One region of the Lysinibacillus sp. UBA5990 genome, then DNA from elsewhere that is predicted to be linked to it. Evidence: predicted binding sites of a transcription regulator. Region 1 holds the regulator's gene; each other region holds the start of a gene.
The links. Region 1 encodes LexA, which represses DNA repair genes until DNA is damaged. Its sites were predicted from a motif close to CGAACATATGTTCG; they were not measured.

Region 1 (5,347 bases):
ACCATATTCAGGATGTCCTGGTGTTAATGAATCCCATTGGCGGAAGTTTTGAATTTCTTCCATTGGTAAACCATAGCCGCCTAGATGAAGTAGGCTGTATAGAAGCATGGAACCATGACCAGCTGATAATACAAAACGATCGCGATTATACCATTTTGGGTTCGCTGGATTATGGCGTAATTGTTTTGTCCAAAGCGTATAAGCCATTGGCGCTGCCCCCATTGGTAAACCTGGGTGACCAGAATTTGCTTTTTCAATAGCATCGATTGACAAAGTTCGGATAGCATTTATTGCTAATAAATCCGCATGTTGAGTCATTATATTGTGACATCCTTTCTCGTCCTATAATTGTACTTCTACAGTTTAGTCAACATTGCTTTAGAAAACAATGCTTTTGTTATACTATTTGCATTTTCATACATACTTTATTGAATTGTGTCACATTAATTTAGAAATTTATTTTTTTTCGCTTGTCTTACCTTCTCTGGCGTAACATCATTTCCTTCTGCATCAACCACTTTTACGTTTTCAATCGTATCACGCATTGTTGCTCTAAATGTATCTAAGTATTCCTTACGAAGCGCTGTTCGCTCCTTTGCCTCTTCATCCGTTAGTTGACCACTTTTCGCTTTAGCAGAAAGTTCATTTATACGGTTAATTTTTTCTTTTGATAACATAGTTACACACCTTTCAGTACCTATCTTATTAATTTCGGTATGCAAAGTATAGCATGGTTTCCCATTAAATGCAGTTATACCAACCCTAATTCAAGCTGTTGAAATAAAAAAATACATGACTTCCAGATGTGTGAAGTGTATAAATATTATATGGAAGGAAAAATTTAACTATACATTGGAGGACATACATGTGAACGTGACAACTAAGCGATTACTCATTCGAACATTTCAAGAGCAGGACTGGGAAGCTGTTTATAGCTATACTTCAGATGAAAAAGTGATGCACTATATGCCTGAAGGTGTTTTTAATGAAGATCAGGCCAAGAAATTTATTGCAGAAAATAGTAACGACAAAGCAAAACATTTTGCTATTGTTTCAAATAATTCCGAGCAAGTGATTGGTCATATTGTTTTCCATCCTTGTTTCGGTAATCATACTTATGAAATCGGTTGGGTACTAAATCCAGCTTATCAAAATCAAGGCTTTGCTTCTGAAGCTGCTCGTGCTGTATTAGACTATGGATTTAATGAAAAGAAACTTCATAGAATTATTGCAACGTGTCAGCCCGAAAATATCGCTTCCTATAAAGTTATGGAAAAGATCGGAATGAGGCGTGAAGGATATTTTAAAAAATGTATACCGTATGGGGATGAATGGTGGGACGAATACTATTACGCAGTCTTACGTGAGGATTGGAGCCATTTATTAGAAGGTTAGAAGAACGTTAAACTCGTGAAAATGGGCTCCTATAAACATTATTAGGCACTGTATCAATGATGTATGATCTGACCATACAATTTAGCTTGAGGAAACTTCTGAAGAAATCCTATTGAGGAGGTATTTTTCGATGGCAAAATTTCATCCTGATTACATGATTACTATGAAAGATTTTGTAAAAGAACACTCAGTCCTATTACTAAAACAAACGCAAGACGTTGCCATACCAGTTCCCTCAGAGGATCGACATACATTATTATCTATGCTTCAGTATTTAAAAAACAGCCAAGATCCGAATTTAATAAAAAAGTATAAACTACGTCCTGGGAGTGGCCTCTCTGCAAATCAAATTGGCGTAGATAAAAGAATGTTTGCTGTACTTTTTAAGGATCACAACCAAAAACACGAAATGATGTTCATTAACCCAAAAGTAATGAGCCATTCTTTAAATATGATCTATTTGCCTGAGGGAGAAGGGTGTCTGTCTGTTAATCGACCTGTTCACGGTTTTGTACCAAGATATGAACGAATTAAAGTAAAAGCCTATAATATTGCTGGACAGGAATTTATTATGTCTTTAAAAGGCTATGAATCTATCGTTGTACAACATGAAATCGATCATTTAAAGGGTATTATGTTTTATGATCGAATGAATAAAGATAATCCTTTTCAACTACCCCAAAATGTTATTATAGAAAGCTTGTATTAAAAAAATTAGCGGGCTATATTATTTGCCCGCTAATCTTTCTTGATGCTCTTGGAATCGGCGATGTACCGTTGCCTTACTTACCTCAAAGCCTAGTCCTCTAAGCGTAATGGAAATTTCTTCAAAGGTAAAACCACGATTACGTAGCTTCACAATTTCATCAACAGGGAGTTCCTTCCGTTCCTGACCATTTGGATTGCCACGATTGGATAGGTTGTTTTCAGGGCGATAGCCATTTTCAACAGCACGTCGCATCCCTCTGCGGATTTTCGCATTATGGATTCTACGTTGATATTCCTCTACAATTGCTAAAATCTCTAGTAGCATCGTATCCATTTCGTTTAATTGGACTGGTCCTGCGTCACGCATTGAATAAACATCTGTTGCTGATTTTTGTAATAAATGCAATACTGCCATCCTTGCATTTCCACGACCTATACGAGTTTCATCTTGTACAAAAAGAGCTTTTATTTCCTTCTCTTTTATAAAATCAAGCATTTCAAGTAAGCCTTCGCGTTCAACATCATAACCGCTATGTTTATCTTTAAAAACACCCTTTACTTCATAGCCTTGCTCTTTAGCATAGCGCACTAATTCTTCTTGTTGGCGCTCTAATGAGGAGCTTTGCGTTTCTTTTTCAGTACTTACTCGGCAATAGACAACAGCCGTCATTTGATTAATTTTCATTGTTCATTTCTCGCAATTTCAATGGTTTTGATGGGACTGGCTTGATCACTCAAAACTGGAATGACTAGAGATTTACCTGCCACGATTTTAATATCTGCTAACTCATTTTCTGATTTGACAAGCTTAATCCAATCTTCTTTACTCATTTTACCACGGTATTGTTCGGCTAACGACCACAAGCTATCCCCATGTTCGATTTGAATTTCAGCGTAATTAACATCCCCCGGATCAGTGATGTAAAGGTAACTTGCGAAGAGTAAACAAGCACCTAATAATATAGTGATATGTGTATTTTTCTTTAACCATGTCATCATAATAACCTCATTTCTAGAATGTTTGTTCGGAATGTATGTTCTCATAATAAAGCGAACAAACGTTTTTGTCAAACACTTTTCGAACCTATGTTTGCATACGTGTTCGCATTCTGTTATACTATCAAATAAGAAGAATGATATTAGAAAAAAGAGGTGAGCAATCATGAAAAAAGTATCGAAAAGACAAGAGGACATTCTAGCGTTCATTAAAGACGAGGTACGAGCTAAAGGGTATCCGCCATCAGTCCGTGAAATCGGGGAAGCTGTTGGACTTGCTTCAAGTTCAACTGTTCATGGTCATTTGGCTCGGTTAGAACAAAAGGGTTTTATTCGTCGAGATCCAACAAAGCCACGTGCTATTGAAATTCTTGAGCCTGAAGAATCCATCCAAAAGCAACATGTCATCCATGTACCACTTGTAGGGAAGGTTACAGCAGGTTCTCCTATTACAGCTATCGAAAATATTGAAGAGTATTTCCCACTGCCAGATACATATGGCACGAGTGAGGATCAGTTATTCATGCTAGAAATTATGGGTGAATCGATGATTGAAGCGGGAATTTTAGATGGTGATTTAGTGATTGTGAAGCAAAAGTCAACCGCCAATAATGGAGACATTGTTGTAGCCATGACAGCTGAGGATGAAGCTACTGTAAAACGCTTCTTTAAGGAAAAAAACCATTTCCGTTTACAGCCTGAAAATTCATCAATGGAACCGATTATCGTTGATCAAGTATCAATTTTGGGACAAGTTGTTGGTCTTTATCGCCGTGTACATTAATTAAATGAGAGTTTGAGGATTGTGTTCCTTCACTGAGCATGTATCCTCTTTTTTACGCAAAAAAAGAATCCACAATCTATTGGATTCTTTTTTTAATGATCTCTCTATGCCTCTTTTTTAAATTTCAAGCTCGCTTCAACAAAAGCTGCAAATAACTTTTGTGCATGCTGATCTCCCGCTATAGCTAATTCCTCTGGGTGCCACTGGACAGCCAAACAGAATGGTAATTCCTCATGCACCACTGCTTCAATAATGCCATCACTGGATTTCGCTGCAACTTTTAAATTCTCCGCTAGTACATTCACTGACTGATGATGAAAAGAATTGACGGCGATTTTCTCTTGTTCCAGAATAGTCGCTAATAAATTCTCCGCAATAATTTGTACATAATGCGTCGTTACTGACCTACCAGCTTGTTGTATATGTTTGATCAGCTTCGTACTATAATGGTCACTATCAATGTCCTGATATAACGTCCCACCTAATGCAACATTTAGTATTTGGATACCCCGACAAATACCGAAAATAGGCATTTTCCGTACAAATGCAGCCTCAATTAATGCTAATTCCACGGCATCTCTAGCTGGATGAATTTTACCTAGCTTTGGTGAAGGCTCCGCTCCAAATAGAAAAGGATGTACATCATAGCCTCCCGATAGCAATAAGCCATCAGTAAGGGCTAAAATTTGAGCAGCATCTTCCTCCACACCTACCGGAATAATGAGGGGGATACCGCCCGCCTCAATAATACTTTTGCTGTAAGCAGCATTTAAATGAGCTGATAAATCATCTTCTACAAAAGCTGTAATTCCAATAATCGGCTTCACTTGATTCCCCTCCATAAAATTGAAGATTAAACACTTACCAAAAACCTAAATACCAATTGATGAACGAATCTCCGTAGAAATAAACAATAGAAGCGGCTAATGCAATAGATGGACCAAAGGGAATAGGTGTTTTTCTTCCCTGTTTACGCTTTAATAAGACAACTATTCCGACTATCATACCAATGATAGCAGCAAAAAATAAAGTCAACAGCGTATGAATAATACCTAGAACGAGGCCAATTAAAAAGAATAATTTAATATCGCCTCCTCCCATTCCACCTTTCGATAAAACCGCAATACTATATAATATGCCAAAACCAGCGAGTGCACCCACTAGGCTGTCCCACCAAGGTGTTAAAGGTGACAGTACACGTCCTATGGCCAAAAAAGGCAAAAAGAATAAAAGAATCTTATCTGGAATTAACAGATAAGTAAAATCTGAAACAACTATAATGACTAACAATGAGATGAACGATAAGGCTACTATAAATTCTAAGCTCCAGTTTAGCTCAAAATAAGCAAGGGCGAATAATCCCCCAGTCAACAATTCTATCGCTGGATATACAAAAGAAATTTTATAGCCACAGCCTCGACATTTTCCTCTTAAAAAGAGATAAGACAATACTGGCACTAAATC
Region 2 (5,347 bases), 1.2 Mb from region 1:
ATTCCCATGCATCTCAATAAGCATATGACGAGCTTTCCAATCCTGACTCATACGTACCATCGCCTCATAGACAGAGCTATCTCCGTGTGGATGGTAATTACCGATTACATTACCGACTGTTTTAGCCGATTTACGGAAAGGTTTTTCATGTGTATTACCTTCTGTAAACATTGCATATAAAATACGGCGCTGTACTGGTTTAAGACCGTCACGTGCATCTGGCAACGCGCGGTCTTGAATAATATATTTACTATAGCGACCAAAACGGTCACCCATTACTTCTTCTAAAGGTAAATCTTGAAATATTTCTGTACTACTCATGCTTGGCCCTCCTCTTGTTGGATGAATTCATTTTCTAAAATGTTGGCATCATCCTCCATACCGAAGTCTACATTGGCTTCGATCCATTTACGACGTGGCTCTACTTTATCGCCCATTAACGTCGTGACACGTCTCTCTGCACGTGCACCATCCTCAATTGTGACACGAATTAATGTCCGTGTGTCAGGGTTCATTGTTGTATCCCAAAGCTGGTCTGCATTCATCTCACCAAGACCTTTATAGCGCTGTAATATGTAACCCTTTCCAACTTGTTTGATGGCCTTTTGTAAATCTTTTTCCGTCCAAGCATATTCAATCACTTCTTTTTTGCCAGTCCCTTTAGAAACCTTATAAAGTGGCGGTAACGCAATAAAGACTTTACCAGCCTCGATGAGCGGACGCATATAACGGTAGAAGAACGTTAATAGCAATACTTGAATATGAGCGCCATCCGTATCGGCATCGGTCATTATGACTACTTTATTGTAAGCTGAATCCTCTACAGCAAAATCTGTACCAACACCTGCACCAATCGCATGAATAATCGTTGAAATTTCTTCGTTTTTCATAATATCCTGGAGCTTGGCTTTTTCCGTGTTAATCACTTTCCCGCGCAGTGGTAATATTGCCTGGAATGTACGATCACGACCTTGTTTTGCAGAACCACCAGCTGAATCACCTTCGACTAAATATAATTCATTTTTCGCTGCATTACGTGACTGTGCAGGCGTTAATTTACCTGATAGAATCGTACTACCCTTTTTGTTTTTCTTACCATTTCTCGCATCCTCACGAGCTTTTCGAGCCGCTTCACGTACTTGCTGCGCACGAATCGCTTTACGCACAAGAGACGCTGACAATTCAGCATTTTCCTCTAGCACATATAAAATTTGCTCAGACACCACACTATCTACTGCTGAACGAGCCTCACTTGTACCAAGCTTGCCCTTTGTTTGTCCTTCAAATTGTAATAAGTGCTCTGGAATACGGACAGACACGATAGCAGCTAAGCCCTCTCGAATATCCGTTCCTTCCAAATTTTTATCCTTGTCCTTTAATAAGCCAATTTTTCTTGCGTATTCATTAAAGACACGCGTCAAGGCTGCTTTTGCACCTGTTTCATGTGTACCGCCATCCCGAGTACGTACGTTATTCACAAACGACAAAATCGTTTCTGAATAGCCATCGTTATATTGGAAGGCAAACTCTACTTCAATATCATCTTGAATACCTTCAACGTATTTCACAGGATGAAGAACATCTTTCTCTTCATTCAAATACGCAACGAAAGCTTCAATGCCGTTCTCATAAAAGAACACATCATTTTTGCCTTCCTCGCGCTCATCAATTAATTCAATTTTTAAGCCCTTTAATAAAAAAGCCGACTCACGTAAACGTTCTGCTAACGTATCATAATTAAATTTTGTGACAGAGAAAATCGTTTCGTCAGGTAGGAAATGAACAAGCGTACCAGTCTGCTTTGTTTGACCAATTTCTTCAAGTGTTGTCACTGGATGTCCACCATGCTCGAAGCGCTGGCGATATTTTTTACCATCACGATGGATGGTTACTTCTAAAAATGTTGATAGCGCATTCACGACAGAAGAACCTACACCGTGCAAACCGCCACTCGTTTTATAACCACCTTGTCCAAACTTACCACCTGCGTGTAGGACGGTAAAAATAATTTCAGGAGTAGGTTTACCCATCTTATGCATACCAGTTGGCATTCCTCGGCCAAAGTCGCGTACGCTAATACTCTGGTCTTTGTGAATCTTGACAATAATATGAGATCCAAAGCCAGCCAATGCTTCATCCACCGCATTATCAACGATTTCATACACAAGGTGATGAAGTCCACGGCCATCTGTCGAACCGATATACATGCCTGGTCGTTTACGCACCGCTTCTAATCCTTCTAATACTTGTATAGCGTCATCATTATAGACGCTAGGTGACTGTTTATTCGTCAACAAAATTCCCCTCCAAAAAACAAACACATGTTCTATTTATGTTCTCATCCTAATAATAATAGCATTTCCTGTCAATAGTTAGCGACAGGTCCAATTAAATTTTTAAAAATTGCTCACAGTTTTAATAAACATTTCAATAGTAAACATCTTCAACAGTTGCTTAAAATTGGAATTTAAGCAAGGCAGACTACCACTAGTATCCGTAAACACCTGACGCATCGTAGCTTATTTAGTTGCAGTATAGTTAATGTTTGCTGCGTCATCGTCATGTAAATGAATAAAGTTAGACTTCTATTCTACCAAAGGAATGAACGATTGACAAAATTGCCATTTTGCCTATATTTTAATAAAGAATTTTTTCGTTCCGTCATCACTCATGTCTAAAAGCCTACCTCTAACTTACTTTAGTTTCTTTTGTATTGAATTCAAGACTCCTGACGAAATCTCCTTCATAACATTGTAGATTAGCAAGAAAAAGTGTAAAATACTTGTTACAAACTATTAGTACCAAGTGATGGACTATGAATGAAAGGAGTCCAACTATGATCAATGGACTTATTATTTTATGTGCTTATCTAATCGGCTCTATACCTTCAGGGCTATGGATAGGTAAAATTTTTTATAATACCGATATTCGAGAACACGGAAGCGGTAATCTAGGAGCAACTAATACGTTCCGAACGTTAGGAAAAAAAGCTGGTATTGTTGTGACTGTGATGGATGTTCTAAAAGGGACTGCCGCTGTCTTACTAGCTGCACTTCCAATATTCTCAGACAGCTCTATCCATTCCTTAATCCTAGGTCTAGTCGCAGTGATTGGTCATATGCTTCCAATCTTCGCCAATTTCCGTGGTGGAAAAGCCGTTGCCACATCAGCAGGTGTTTTATTAGGCTATTCATGGCCATTGTTTGTCTTACTTCTAATTGCCTTTCTTGTGACATTAAAAATCACAAAAATCGTCAGCTTAACATCTATGATAGCCGCTTTAGTAGCACTTATCTATTCAATCGTTTATTATTTTGTTACAGGTGACTTTGCATTAAGCATCTTGGTAGCCTTTTTATTTACTTTTATTATTTATCGTCATCGTGCCAATATTGCACGGATTAAAAATGGTACCGAGCCAAAGGTAAAATGGCTGTAAGAAGAGAGGAGCATTCGCTATGAAAATTGCACTGACAAATGAAGCCCTACAATGGTTCAAACATGAGATGGAAGTAGAACCAGGCGATACTATTCGCTTTTATGCACGCTATGGTGGCTCAAGTCCTTTTCACGAAGGCTTTTCACTAGGCATGACGCGAGAAGAGCCCATCGCCATTGGAGCAGAAGCAGTCATTGATGGCGTAACCTATTACATCGATGAAAAAGATTTATGGTTCTTTAACGATCACAATCTACATGTGGACGTGGATGCTAGTTTAGATGAATTACAATACAAGTATCGTACATAAAGCAGTATTTTCCTTTCAGTCTCTGAAAGGAAATACTGTTTTTTTATTTGAAAAATAGTCGCTAGAATTTCATTCCTTTTTTCGTTTATCTCCGCACAAAGTTGTCCATTCTATAAATAATGAACATTCATTTGAGGAGGAAAACGCATGTCCATATCAAACAAGATCGAACCCTCCCCATCCCTTACAACGGACGATTTACTCAATACTTCCCTTGCCAAAAATATAAAAGTCATTCAAAACACTCTTGGTCATAGCAATGACATCATTATTCGAGAAATTACGATTGGTGAAGCTGAACCCCATCGGCTCGCCATTATTTCCATTGACGGCTTATCTGATAAAACGATGATTTCGGATTCTGTAATTGATAAATTAATGGCGAATATTGAGGAAGACCAAGAAATTGAAATTACTACCATTAATCAATATGTGCGAAGTTCCTATTTAACTGTTGGTGATGTGATGAATATCGAAAATTTCACATCACTGTATCATGCCATCCTTAATGGTGAAACCGTCATTTTATTAGACGGCTTTGCGGAAGGTATCGTAACAAGCACGAAAAGTGCAAAGGATAGAGCTGTTACAGAGCCTTCAACTGAATCCGTCATTAGGGGACCTCGAGAGTCCTTTACTGAAACTTTGCGTACGAATACCGCGCTCATTCGGCGCAAAATAAAAAGTCCAAATCTTTGGATTAAGTCCCGTGTCATTGGTGAAGTGACACAAACAGATGTCGCTGTAATGTATATACATGGTATTGCCAGTGACAAAATTGTTGCGGAGGTGTTAGCGCGGTTAGATCGCATTAATATCGATGGCATTTTAGAAAGTGGGTATATTGAGGATTTTATTCAAGATTCTAAAAATACCATGTTTCCAACCGTATACAATTCCGAACGTCCTGATGTTATTGCTGGCGAATTATTAGATGGCAAAATAGCCATTTTGGTAGATGGAACACCCTTTGTCTTAGTGGTGCCAGCATTATTTACTTCCTTTTTGCAATCAGCAGAAGACTATTACCAACATTGGATGATTAGTTCCCTCATTCGTATCTTACGTTTCTTTGGGATTAGTTTGGCATTGGTAGCACCCTCTCTCTATGTTGCGATTACTACGTTTCATCAAGAAATGCTACCGACGGCTATGCTCATTAGTATTGCGTCACAACGAGAAGGCGTGCCCTTCCCTGCCGTAGTCGAGGCACTCATTATGGAGCTTGCCTTTGAGATATTACGAGAGGCAGGGCTTCGAATGCCCCGAACAATCGGTCCAGCGGTGTCCATCGTGGGTACCTTGGTAATTGGTCAAGCAGCGGTAGATGCCGGTGTTGTCTCGGCTGTTATGGTTATTATAGTGGCATTAACGGCCATTTGTAGTTTTTTATTCCCTGCTTATGGTTTGTCCAATACGATTCGTGTACTGCGCTTTCCATTAATGATTTTAGCAGCTATGTTTGGTCTTTTTGGAGTTATGTTTGGCATTATTATCATTATTCTTCATTTATGCAGTATTCGTTCATTTGGTGTACCATATTTAAGCCCCTTTGCTCCTTTAATTATACAGGATCAAAAAGATGCATTTTTATTGCT
Region 3 (5,347 bases), 1.5 Mb from region 1:
TGAAAGATTAGTCCAGTATAAGGATAATTTTCACCAACAAATCTATATGTACTTCGATTAATATATATAAATAGATGTTTATTAAAAGATATACCTTTGTTGTAACGGTTATAACAATAATCTGATGGAATAATACTCTTTAGATTTGTATTAAATCTTTTTGATAATCTATCTTTTATCTCCGTGGATGTTAAAATATTACCTATTTCTTCTTTGAGGACCTCTAATAGTTGTTCATAAATTGTCATCATAATGCTCTCCTTCTGGTAATCTTAAACGTATAAAAACTTCACAAGTAATTAAATTTTCAGTTCATGAATTTGACCTTGGTATGTATAACAATATTTTAAATGAAACAATGTATATTGAAAAAAATTTTAAACTAAATAAAGTAAGCTACCATTAGTTTATAGACTAATGGTAGCTTACTTTATAACTTTGCACTATAAACAGTAGGTTTTAAATTTAAGGGGCTTTTAGGTCACCTTCTATTCTAAAGAATTTGCCAGAATTAAATTCATGGTTATATTCATAGACTCTATATAATTCGTAGTTACTTGCATAAATTGAGGGAAATGCCAGATATCATAAACGACGTATTGATTCCACCTTTTGTTGTTTTAACCTCTATATATCTAGAAGTACCATCCTTTTTAATAGCTTCTATATCGTACCCAGCTCCATCACCTTCTATAAAAGAAGTATGAATTGTATCGTAACCCAATACATTTTGGAGATGGTTAATTACTAATAATTCGCCTTTCAGCCCAAGCTCAGAATTTTTTTACTAATCTCAGTATAATCTACTTTAGTAGCAAAAAAGTTTCTGGATTCGCTTATTTTGTTTGGCATTGAACTAGGTGCCTTGGTTACTGTTAAAAGATCCTGATCCTGACCTATATTCTCATGATACCTTAGCCATTACCCTATGCACCTTTGACCATTACATTCATATAATTATATTGAAGGGAGTGGCAATAGTGCCTTGGCAACATAAAATTTACTATTTAATCGGGCAACCGGTCGGTGTTTCGTTGACGAATGGGCAAGGAACATCTGGTGTTCTTTGTGGTGTTTCAGGTGGGAAGCTTCTTGTTCTCGAATATTTGTATCAAAGCCAATTTGCTTTAAAGCAATATGATTTTCATATGATTCAAGATGTTAATGGTTTTCCGCCTTGTCAAATGCAGCAGCCGTTATATTAAAAACATCCGTGTAGGATGTTTTTTTGATGGCACCATTTTAATACTAGTTACTTGGATGATTATCGCTCCTCCATTTGAATCTTATACATACAATAGATATGGAGAGAGGGGGTGTCCTTTGTGGGATACTGTGGAAATGTAGGTAATTTTAATAATTATTGTGGCGGAAATAATGGCAATGGTAACAGTTCAACTTTCGTGCTAATCGTTGTACTATTTATTCTTCTCATTATTGTTGGTACAAGCTTCATTTGCTAATGGTCGTATTAAGGCTTTAGCTTCTGTTCATTTCTAATGATGAAGAAGCTTAAGCCTTTTTTATTCCCCTTCCTCCTAATTATTTGCTTGTTATGAGATAATAAAAATATTTCTTACGCCATTGAAGATAGATAACTATCTCCAATTGATAACTTATCATAATAATAGTATTGTAAAGTTCTTTCTACTTTACATGACACTCCTTTATTGGTTCTAGAGGTCACTTACATCCAAGTGGCCTCTTTTTGCATCCTTTTACTCTATTATAGATTTTATAGAAATATCGTTTTAGCAGAGAGGAGGAAACAAGTGGGAATTAATCTAAATTTCTGGTCCTTTATTTTATCTTTAGGTTGCATCCTATTATTTTTTCTATCCGGTTCCTTAAAAGACTTTTTTGTCACCTATGTCCATCTTCACCCATTGACACTGACATTGCTATTGTCAATCGTATGTTTCTACCTAAGTGTTGTAGGAATGAAAGATGTTAGAAATTTAGCGACCTTACTGAGAGGTATTGTGACAATTGCTTTAACACTGATTCTAATTGTGAGTATTTCCTTTATTTTATTTTTTGGTAATTTATAAAGTAAAAGAACTCTAGCTTGCATGATTATTAAACAAGCCTTCTTGACGAACACCTGTTCCATAGATACAATAATAAAAAAGGAGGCTTGTTTATGCAAGACACAATTAACATTGAATTAGTACATTTTTCAGAAGACTATGTAGAGCAGTTAAATGAGTTTGAATTGCCAGCAGAACAACACCGATTTACTGCCTTACCAAAAGAGATTACAATCGAAAAAGTTGGACAGTACCCTATTGTGATTTTAAGTAATACAATACCTGTTGGTTTTTTCGTACTTCATGCAACCGAAAGAGTACAAGAATATTCTAGTAATCCTCAGGCGATGTTACTTACTGCTTTATCTATGGATCATAAACAGCAAGGTAAGGGTTATGCAAAAAAAGCAATGCTTTTATTGGCTGACTTTGTCAAGCATGAATTTAAAGAATTTAACGAAGTAGTGTTAGTAGTAAATCATAAGAACATCGCTGCGCAGAATTTGTATACCAACGTAGGTTTTGAAGATAATGGTGAAAGACGAATGGGACCCATTGGTGAGCAAATAGTGATGCAATTGCACCTATAAGGAGACAGTCACTCATTTGTGATGTTCAAATGAGTGACTTTGTCATCCGCTGTCATTCGTACCATTCATTATCAGGCACTAAATTAACTCACTCGATTTTGTATCAAATACCGCTATTGCCATCCACCTCTATATATGCAGCATAAATATATTTCAATGCGATATGTTTCGTTGTTGTAATCGTTTCTAGCAGAAGTTCCAACTCGTTCATCCCTTTAATAATGCCACCATATTGTACAAAATTAGCCTCTTCCCAAATAGTTAACATAATATAGTTACGTTGCGATAATGCATGTGTGATGGTTTGCTGTAATTCCTCCAGTTCCCATTCTGCACGTTCCCTTGGCGGTTCTGTCAGCACCTCTTGTTTCCACTTTTTCAAAAGCATTAAATGCTCTGGAAGCATCATCGATGTCCATTTCATGGCTCCTCGATCTTTGATCAAATTGTCTCACCCTTTCTGCTAAGTTTCGGGGGAGCGCTTGCGAGAAAACTTCAACATTGAAAGTCATGGCTGCTTTGCTATGATTTCCATCCCCCAAACAAAACATACGTTCTTTTTATTATACGCACATACGTTCTTAAATAGCGGTGGTAATTTCATACAATTTCTCTAGTATGTGCTTGCGAAGAGTTCTAGACAAACGCTAGGCATTTGTATAAGTCTATAAACATTTCAATCATAATCTGTGGTGATGATGAATATCACAATTTTAGTGTGAAAGGATGTAAGTATTAACACAAATGTCGATTATACATCGTCTTCTGCAGAGTTCACCTTTGATGTCAATAAAAGTACGCTTTTTAAAAAAGATTCACGAAACTACATTAATATTCTTGGCGTAGAACAATTAAATACTTTAGAAAATACATCTTTACTGGATATTTTTTTAAGTAAAGACAATGTCATTGAGCCACACTATCATCAAAATGCAGCCGAGCTTGTCTATTGTATTTCTGGTACAGCAATGGTTTCCCTATTAAATCCCTTTACAAAAAAACTTCAAAACTACCCGATTAAGCCTGGGCAAGTAGCCAATATACCACAGGGCTGGTGGCATTATGAGATTGCCACAGAAGATAACACCCATTTACTTGCTATCTTTGATGCTCCAACACCAGAGGTTATTTTAGGCTCTGATATATTGAAATTCACACCTGCCAATATTATGGCGCATACCTATTGTCTAGATGAGGAACAATGGAAAAAAACCATTGCACCGATTGTTCCATCTACTTATATTGGGCCCCCAAAAGGTTGTAATCGAGTGGAACCGGCAACTGATAATTCTTCATGCAAGCAAAAAAAGCCTTCCATGAAACCATGCCAATACCCATACCCTTATCCATACCATTACCCTTCCCCACATATGTATCCTTATGGCGCCTATTATTAAAATGCCCCTTTTATTAAACTTTTATTGTAAAAGATGAATAGAATGTCATAAACTGTTCCATCCTAATCTTAGATAAATACTAGGAGTTAGGAAGTGTCACAATAACGATGATAAATGACAATCTAGCATCATTACAATTTAAGGAGATGTTTAGGCTTTGGTCGCAGCTCGGTGTCAATCAAAGCTATATTGCTTCAAGCCATGCCTTTTTTAACCATACCCGGGATAAAAAATTAAAGATTATGATTTTGGAATTCATTCAATGTTTAAAAGAGGAAAATAAACAGCTGACATTATTATTAAAGGAAAATGGCGTGCTTGCCCCCACTACAACAATGGTATACAGTAAAATGAAAATGACGGATATACGTGGACAATCCATCATTAATGATAGTGAAATTAGTGCCATTTTATCTATGAATATTGCTTCCTCTTTACTTGCTGTAAGCCAAGCATTGGAATTGTCAGTAAAGAAAAAGCACCTTGCCAAATATGGGCAACTCCATATGCGCTATGCTATACTTGGGTCTAAATTAATTGAACTCAGTAAAATTAAAGGTTGGCTACTAGCACCAGCCCAATAAAAATGGCATGCTGGACGATCTAATCATCCATTATGTTGCACATTATTAAATATAGTGCGTTTTTTTGTAGATTTTAAGCTTGTCATTAAACAATAGCAAAACCACCTACTCGTTATATGTAGGTGGTTTTGACATTCATTCCCCTTCTATCGACTTCTTACAAACAGGAGCTTATACCATTGATTTACGAGGAACGGTAACACGGATAGACTATAAATAAAGCCTAATTGGGCAATTGTTAATGGCGCCACCTCAAAGACCGTTGTAAGCATTGGCATAAACAATACAATGTGCAAGCTTAGGACACCGATTAAAAATGCAATCCATGCATATTTATTCGAAAATACCCCAATCGTAAAGATCGATTGTTTGGCTCTGGAGTTAAAGCCATGCACTAATCTTGATAAACAAAGTGTTGTAAAGGCCATTGTACTTGCCGTTAATGTATCTCCAGTTGATAATCCAATTTGAAAAGCAATGATGGTGGAGATAGCAATTAAAATTCCTTCAAGCACCACCTGTGTCGTAAATGATTTATTTAATAGAGGTGTATGAATATTTCGAGGCTTGTCCTTCATCGTTTTCTTATTATTCGGCTCTAATCCGATTGCGATTGCTGGCAGACTATCTGTTAATAGGTTGATGAATAATAGATGCACAGGCGCAAACGGAACTGGTAAGCCAAGTACTGTGGCATATAGCACTACAAAAATAGCTCCCGCATTTCCTGATAATAAGAACAAAAT

Region 2: a site for LexA is predicted at 2,315-2,328, ahead of parE (DNA topoisomerase IV subunit B). Genes of this name have one in related genera too.
Region 3: a site for LexA is predicted at 3,189-3,202, ahead of B3D94_RS21395 (YolD-like family protein). Genes of this name have one in related genera too.

The regions. Positions count from the first base shown of each region.
Region 1 covers NZ_DJAY01000015.1:281,480-286,826, reverse strand. The annotation lists gene tkt (transketolase) at 1-318, opposite strand, end outside; gene B3D94_RS13885 (DUF896 domain-containing protein) at 444-677, opposite strand; gene B3D94_RS13880 (GNAT family N-acetyltransferase) at 868-1,395, shown strand; gene def (peptide deformylase) at 1,526-2,104, shown strand; gene B3D94_RS13870 (YneB family resolvase-like protein) at 2,123-2,788, opposite strand; gene yneA (cell division suppressor protein YneA) at 2,785-3,174, opposite strand; gene lexA (transcriptional repressor LexA) at 3,266-3,883, shown strand; gene B3D94_RS13855 (gamma-glutamyl-gamma-aminobutyrate hydrolase family protein) at 3,988-4,710, opposite strand; gene B3D94_RS13850 (prepilin peptidase) at 4,745-5,347, opposite strand, start outside.
Region 2 covers NZ_DJAY01000015.1:1,516,846-1,522,192, forward strand. The annotation lists gene parC (DNA topoisomerase IV subunit A) at 1-321, opposite strand, end outside; gene parE (DNA topoisomerase IV subunit B) at 318-2,294, opposite strand; gene plsY (glycerol-3-phosphate 1-O-acyltransferase PlsY) at 2,837-3,439, shown strand; gene B3D94_RS20120 (HesB/YadR/YfhF family protein) at 3,459-3,749, shown strand; gene B3D94_RS20125 (spore germination protein) at 3,897-5,347, shown strand, end outside.
Region 3 covers NZ_DJAY01000015.1:1,739,819-1,745,165, forward strand. The annotation lists gene B3D94_RS21370 (DUF7225 domain-containing protein) at 1-248, opposite strand, end outside; gene B3D94_RS23125 (DUF3883 domain-containing protein) at 554-766, opposite strand; gene B3D94_RS21375 (hypothetical protein) at 981-1,205, shown strand; partial or broken gene B3D94_RS23130 (YjcZ family sporulation protein) at 1,392-1,463, shown strand; gene B3D94_RS21385 (hypothetical protein) at 1,773-2,051, shown strand; gene B3D94_RS21390 (GNAT family N-acetyltransferase) at 2,144-2,620, shown strand; gene B3D94_RS21395 (YolD-like family protein) at 2,724-3,065, opposite strand; gene B3D94_RS21400 (cupin domain-containing protein) at 3,355-4,017, shown strand; gene B3D94_RS21405 (DUF3231 family protein) at 4,125-4,601, shown strand; gene B3D94_RS21410 (cation-translocating P-type ATPase) at 4,748-5,347, opposite strand, start outside.